DNA from 2 places in the Crossiella cryophila genome. Region 2 is predicted to be linked to the other one. Evidence: riboswitches for the same ligand, from Rfam matches in the RefSeq annotation. Region 2 holds a riboswitch; the other holds the start of a gene.
What was found. Region 2 has a riboswitch for glycine ahead of gcvP (aminomethyl-transferring glycine dehydrogenase). Riboswitches for the same ligand answer to the same signal wherever they lie in the genome.
Positions count from the first base shown of each region.

Region 1: it holds a riboswitch for glycine, as region 2 does, so the genes downstream of both, gcvT (glycine cleavage system aminomethyltransferase GcvT) here and gcvP (aminomethyl-transferring glycine dehydrogenase) in region 2, are expected to answer to the same signal.

Region 1 covers NZ_JACHMH010000001.1:2,360,836-2,364,322, reverse strand. The annotation lists gene HNR67_RS11010 (response regulator transcription factor) at 1-523, shown strand, start outside; gene HNR67_RS11005 (sensor histidine kinase) at 504-1,682, shown strand; glycine riboswitch at 1,736-1,835, shown strand; glycine riboswitch at 1,836-1,931, shown strand; gene gcvT (glycine cleavage system aminomethyltransferase GcvT) at 1,999-3,090, shown strand; gene gcvH (glycine cleavage system protein GcvH) at 3,134-3,487, shown strand, end outside.
Region 2 covers NZ_JACHMH010000001.1:4,153,592-4,157,078, reverse strand. The annotation lists gene gcvP (aminomethyl-transferring glycine dehydrogenase) at 1-1,645, opposite strand, end outside; glycine riboswitch at 1,710-1,798, opposite strand; glycine riboswitch at 1,805-1,904, opposite strand; gene HNR67_RS18580 (hypothetical protein) at 1,986-2,249, opposite strand; gene HNR67_RS18575 (hypothetical protein) at 2,369-3,100, opposite strand; gene HNR67_RS18570 (MerR family transcriptional regulator) at 3,232-3,487, opposite strand, start outside.

The sequences.
Region 1 (3,487 bases), 1.8 Mb from region 2:
CTACGACGTGCTGGTGCTCGACCGCGACCTGCCCGGCAGGCACGGCGACGACGTGTGCGCCGAACTGGCCACCCAGGGCAGCCGCACCAAGGTGCTGATGCTCACCGCCGCCGGATCGCTCGAGGACAAAGTGGACGGTCTGCAGCTGGGCGCCGACGACTACCTGACCAAGCCGTTCGAGTACCCCGAGCTGCTGGCCAGGGTGCAGGCACTCGGTCGGCGCAGCCAGCCCGCGCTGCCGCCGGTGCTGACCCGCAACGGCGTCCGGCTGGACGTGGCCAACCGCCTGGTCAGCCGGGACGGGCGGCGGGTCGACCTGTCCCCCAAGGAGTTCGCCGTGTTGTCGGTGCTGCTGCGCGCCCAGGGCGCGGTGGTCAGCTCGGAACGGCTGCTCGAACTGGCCTGGGACGAGCACGCCGACCCGTTCACCAACGCGGTCCGGGTGGCCATGTCCAAGCTGCGGGCCAAACTCGGCGAGCCGCCGGTGATCGAGACGGTGCCCGGTGCCGGCTACCGGATCTGACCGCAGGCCGACCCGGCTGACCGTCCGGGTCAAGCTGACCGCGCTCTACGGCGCGCTGTTCCTCGGCAGCGGCGCGGTGCTGCTCACCGTGATCTACCTGCTGGTACGCGACCAGCTCTCGTTCCGGCTCGGCACCGCGGTGGCCCGCACCATCCCGATGGAGGGATTGCAGGCCTCGACCGCGCTGCGCCAGACCCGGCCGGACGGCACGCTGGCCTTCCTCCCCGCCGCCGAGGTGACCAGGGCGGTGGAGGCCACCACCCTGGAGACCCTGCTGCTGATCTCCATCCTGTCGCTGATCGGGGTGGCCGCGGTGTCGGTGGCCGCCGGCTGGTGGCTCTCCGGCCGGGTGCTCCAGCCGCTGCACACCATCACCGCCACCGCGCAACGGCTCTCCTCCTCCAACCTGCACGAGCGGCTGGCGATCAAGGGCCCGCCGGATGAGCTGACCGAACTGGCCGAGACCTTCGACCGGATGCTGGACCGCCTCGAATCCTCCTTCGACAGCCAGCGCCGGTTCGTGGCCAACGCCTCGCACGAACTGCGCACGCCGCTGGCCGTGCAGCGGGCTGCGGTGCAGATCGGGCTGGCAGGCAACCCCACGCCGGAGAAGGCGGCCGAGATCCGCGAGCAGCTGCTCACCGCGAACCGGCGGATCGAACGGCTCATCGACGGCCTGCTGGTGCTCGCCCGCAGCGACCGCGGCCTGGCCAAACGCACCAGGGTGGAGATGCACACCGTGGTCACCGAGGCGGTCGAGCAGTACCGGGCCGAGGCCGCGCGGCGGGAGATCGAACTCCAGGTGCGGATCACCGAGGCGACCGTCTCCGGCGACCGGGTGCTGCTCACCCAGCTGGTCACCAACCTGGTCTCCAACGCGATCCGGCACAACCTGCCTGCCGGCGGCACGGTGTGGGTGCGCACGGACGTCTTCGGCGGCCTCACCGTGTCCAACACCGGCCCGAAGGTGCCGGTGAGTCAGATCCCACAGCTGTTCGAGCCGTTCCGGCGCGGCGAGGGCCGCACCGCCAAGGGCGAAGGCGCTGGCCTCGGCCTGTCCATCGTGGACTCGATCACCCGCGCGCACGGCGGCACGGTCAAGGCGGAGCCCCGGCCGGACGGCGGGCTGCGGGTCAAGGTCGAACTGCCCAGGGGTTGACAGACCCCTCGGCCGTCCCGGAAGGTTCGCGGCACAACCGCATATCGGCCGTTTGAGCTCGGGCGGGAGAGATCCCGGCACGAAGCACGCGCGGGACGCCGAAGGAGCAACCACTCCCCGGAAACTCTCAGGCAACGTCACCGTTCGAGCGAGGCGACTCTGGAAAGCAGGTGGGTTCGCCCACCTCACCCACGGTGCAACCCGCGTCCGCGCGGCGAAGCTCTCAGGTCCCATGACAGAGCGGGGAGGCTCAGCAGCGGTGTCCGCATGCCGGTGGACGCCTCGACCCCAGGAGCCTCCCGTGACCGCCGTCGGCCTGTCCCGCCGCAGCCCCCTGCACGCTCAGCACGTCGCGCTGGGCGCCCAGTTCACCGACTTCGCCGGGTGGTCGATGCCGCTGCGTTACGGCAGCGAGCTGGCCGAGCACAAGGTGGTGCGCGAGGCGGCCGGGCTCTTCGACCTCAGCCACATGGGCGAGATCGAGATCTCCGGGCCGGAAGCCGGCCGGGTGCTGGACTACGCGCTGGTCGGCGCGATCGGCTCACTGGCCATCGGCCGGGCCCGCTACACCATGCTCTGCCACACCAACGGCGGCGTGCTGGACGACCTGGTGGTCTACCGGCAGGCCGAGCGCAAGTTCCTGGTGGTGGCCAACGCATCCAACGCCGCGGTGGTGCGGGCGCTGCTGGGTGAGCGGGCACACGGGCTGAGCGCCGAGGTGATCGACCGCTCCGCCGAGACCGCGCTGATCGCGGTGCAGGGCCCGGTCGCCGCCGAGATCGTCACCGCGGTCACCGGCGAGGACCTCACCGGCCTGAAGTACTACGCCGGGCGCCCCGCGGTGATCGCCGGGCACCCCGTCTACCTGGCCCGCACCGGCTACACCGGCGAGGACGGGTTCGAGGTCTACGTGGCGGCCGAACTGGCCGAGGCGGTGTGGCGGCGGATCGCCGAGGCCGGTGAGCCGCTTGGCCTGCGCCCGGCCGGGCTGGCCTGCCGGGACACCCTCCGGCTGGAGGCGGGCATGGCGCTGTACGGCAACGAGCTGCACGTCGGACTGACCCCCTTCGACGCCGGGCTGGGCCGGGTGGTCCGCTTCGACAAGCTCGGCGACTTCGTCGGCCGCAGCGCGCTGGAAGCCCGTCAGCACACCACCCGCGCCCTGGTCGGGCTGGCAGGCAAGAGCCGCCGCAGCCCGCGGGCCGGTCAGCTGGTCAAGCTCGCCGACGGCACCGTGGTGGGCGAGATCACCAGCGGCGCGCCCTCCCCCACCCTGGGTCACCCGATCGCGATGGCCTACCTGGACCACGCGCACACCGCGGCGGGCACCGAGGTCGTGGTGGACGTGCGCGGTAACGCCGAACCGGCGGAAGTAGTCGCGCTGCCGTTCTACAAGCGCTCGCGCTGACCCCTCCCACCTGCACATACTTTCCCGAAAGGCTGTACAAGCGATGCCGGTTCCCCCCGAGCTGCACTACACCAAGGACCACGAGTGGATCACTGACGGTCCGGTCGCCACGGTCGGGATCACCGCCTACGCCGCCGAGGCACTGGGCGATGTGGTCTTCGTCCAGCTCCCGGAGGCGGGGGCGGTGGTGAGCGCCGGAGAGGCGTGCGGTGAGATCGAGTCGACGAAATCGGTCAGCGACCTGCTGGCCCCGGTCTCCGGCACGGTGACCGAGGTCAACCAGGCGGTGGCCGAGGATCCGGCGTTGCTGAACTCCGACCCGTTCGGAGCCGGGTGGCTGATCAGGATCAACCGCGCGGCCCCGGACGGGGAGCTGCTCACGCCGGATGAGTACGAC
Region 2 (3,487 bases):
GGGAGAGCAGGCCGGCGGCGTCGGCGGCGGGGGCGAAGGGGTGCAGGCCGGCGAACTCCGGCCAGGTGATGGATTCCATCTCCGCGGTGGCGTTCAGCTTCATGGTGCAGGAGCCGAGCGGGATCATGCTGCGGTCCAGCGCGACGTCCTTGTCGGAGAGGCCGCGCAGGTAACGCAGCAGCGCGGTCTCCGAGCGGTGGGCGTGGAAGACCGGGTGGGTCAGGTACTCCGACTCGCGGTTCAGTTCGGTGCCGAGGGCGTCGGGGGTGGCCGCGTCCAGCGCGTCCACGTCGCCGGTGACGCCGAATGCCTGCCACACCAGCGCGAGGTGCTCGCGGGTGGTGGTCTCGTCGCAGGCGATGCCGACGTGGTCGTTGTCGGCCAGGCGCAGGTTGACGCCCAGGGCGCGGGCGTTGGCGACGATCTCGGCTGCCCTGCCGGGCACGTGCGCGAGCACGGTGTCGAAGTAGCGCTCGTGCTTCAGGTCGATGCCGCCTGCCCGCAGGCCGGCGCCGAGCACGGTGGCCAGGCGGTGCACCCGGGTGGCGATGCCGCGCAGGCCCTCGGGGCCGTGGTAGACCGCGTACATCGCGGCGATCACGGCCAGGAGCACCTGGGCGGTGCAGATGTTGCTGGTGGCCTTCTCCCGGCGGATGTGCTGCTCGCGGGTCTGCAGCGCGAGCCGGTAGGCGGGGTTGCCGTCGGCGTCCACGCTGACCCCGACCAGGCGGCCGGGCAGCTGGCGCTCGAGTCCGGCGCGCACCGCCATGTAGCCGGCGTGCGGGCCGCCGAAGCCCATCGGCACGCCGAAGCGCTGGGTGGTGCCGACCACGACGTCGGCGCCGAACTCGCCGGGCGGGACCAGCAGGGTCAGCGCGAGCAGGTCGGCGGCGACGGCGACCTGGGCACCGCGTTCGTGTGCCTGCTCGACCAGCGCGCGGTAGTCGCGGACCGCGCCGCCGGCGCCCGGGTAGGACAGCAGCACGCCGAAGAACTCGCCTTCGGGCAGGCCCTGGGTGAGGTCGGCGAGCACGATCTCGATGCCGAGCGGTTCGGCGCGGGTCTCGATGACGGCGATGGTCTGCGGCAGCGAGTCGGCGTCGACGACGAAGCGCGGCGACTTGGACTTGCCTGCCCGGCGCACCAGCGTCATGGCCTCGGCGGCGGCGGTGCCCTCGTCGAGCATGGAGGCGTTGGCGGTGTCCAGGCCGGTCAGGTCGGAGACCATGGTCTGGAAGTTGAGCAGGGCTTCGAGCCGGCCCTGGGAGATCTCCGGCTGGTACGGGGTGTACGCGGTGTACCAGGCGGGGCTTTCCAGGATGTTCCGCTTGATCACCGGCGGGGTCACGGTGCCGTAGTAGCCGAGCCCGATCATGGGGGCCTTGAGCGTGTTGCGGGCGGCCAGCGCGCGCAGTTCGGCCAGTGCCTCGGCCTCGGTGGCCGGGGCGGGCAGGGCCAGGGTCAGCTCACCCTCGCGGATCACCTGGGGCACCGCCCGCTGGGCGAGTTCCTCCAGCGAGCCGACCCCGATGACGTCGAGCATCCGGGCCAGTTCGGCGGGCCGCGGACCGACGTGCCGGTCGGCGAAGGGCGTGCCGTGCTCAAGCGCGGCCAACGGGATGCGATCGGGGTTCGGCTGGGTCATGCTCTCGCCTCCGGCGCCTAGGGGTGGGCATGCGGAACTGCCCTCCCCCTCTGTCCGTACCCGGTGTCCGGGCGCCTGAGAGCTTCACCCGGCCACGGCGGACCGGACTTGCACCGTCGGCGGGTCCGCGCGCACGGCGAGGACCGCTTTCCAGAGGCGTCTGCCCACACGGTCCGCTTGGCCTGAGAGGTTCCGGGGAGGAGTTGCTCCTTCGGCGCCGGACCGATGGCTCCGGTCCGGGCTCTCCCGCGTGGGGATCACGACTACGCGCGAATGTTACCCCGCCCGAGTTAACCGGAAGTTTCCGACGTGCCCAAGAACACCAGGTCACCAACGGTGGTCATGGACAGATACAGGTAGTGGTCGTGGTGGTACGCCGGGTGGTCGTGCTGGTGGTGCGCCGGCCGGTGCTGGTGGTCGGCCGGATGATGCTGGTGCGAGCGGTGGTGCGGGCGGTGGTGAGGGGTTCCTGGCTGACCACCCTGGTCGGACTCGGCGAGCTGCCGCCGGGTTCGATCACCGCTCTGGTCAGGAACACCCCGACCACCGCCGCCACCACCGCGCCGACGGCCCCGATGACCGCGGCGGAACGTTCGAAGGCCATGGCCCTCCCCCAATCCGGATACCTTGCGCACCAGCGAGGATGCGTCCGGTTCCGGATCGGGGGACTAGGTCGTTCAGGTCATCGGCGGTAACGATCGCGGATACCTGGAGCGCCGCTGGTCAGCCGCTGCTTGGCGGGCCGCAGTCGGCGGGCTGGCCGAGTGCGCCCTGGCGGCAGACCCGGTAGGCGGTGGGGGTGCTGAACCGGAACGCCTCGCGCACCTGTTCCCGGGAGGCGCCGCACTGGGTCTGGGAGATGTCGGTCCAGTTCGTGCCGGCGAATGCCTCCGCCCAGTAGCAGCTCAGCCTGGGCGCCCTGGTGTCGAAGACGCCGGAGACGGTGGTGACGCACGCCGGGTTGCACACGGTCTGCGCCGAGGCGGAGAGCTGGGCCCGGCCGTCGGGGTGGCTGACGCTGATCGAACCCAGCGGCGCGGCGGCGGTGGCGGGGCTGCCGTGGATGTCCCAGACCGGGGTGCGCACCTCGGGGCCGCAGTCCGGCCAGACACCGCGGCAGATCCGGTAGAAGCCGGGCGGGAAGGTGTGCCAGGACTGGGTGACCCGGCTCTTGTCCAGGCCGCACTGGGGTTCGGTGAACGGCAACCACAGCCCGCGCATCGAGCTTTCCAGGCGGTAGCACTCCTCCGGGGCGCCCGCGGTGACGAACACCCCGCGCACCGTGTCGGTACACCGGGGATCGCAGACCCTGGTGACCTGGGCGACGAAACCCGCCTGCTCGAATCGCAGGGTCATCGGTCTGGTGGCGCCCTCCGGACCGGCCGCCGCGGTCGCGGCCAGGCCGAAGGCCGCGGCCAGCACCGCGAGCAGCAGCAACACAACACGTCGAATCATGGCTGGTGAACCCCCTGATCACGGCCGCCCTGCGGCGGCCCGCGGTCAGTGTTGGGCACCGGGTGCGCCGGCAGAAGGGCGAGCGCGGTTTCCTGCCCCGGCGGTCGACCCGTTCGGAGCAGGGGCGGGGTTCAGCCGGTCTGCCGGTCCCGGCGCTTGCGGGAGAGTTCGTCGTCCTCGCCGGGCAGCAGCTCCACGCCGTCGGCGCGTTCGGCCGGGAACTCGTGGATGGTGCCGCTGATCTCGCGCATCGCCCCGCTGACGGCGATCCCGAACACGCCCTGCCCGCCCTGCAGCAGATCCACCACCTCCTCGGGGGAGGTGCACTCGTACACCGTGGTGCCGTCGCTGAACAGCGTGATCCGGGCCAGGTCGCGCACGCCGCGG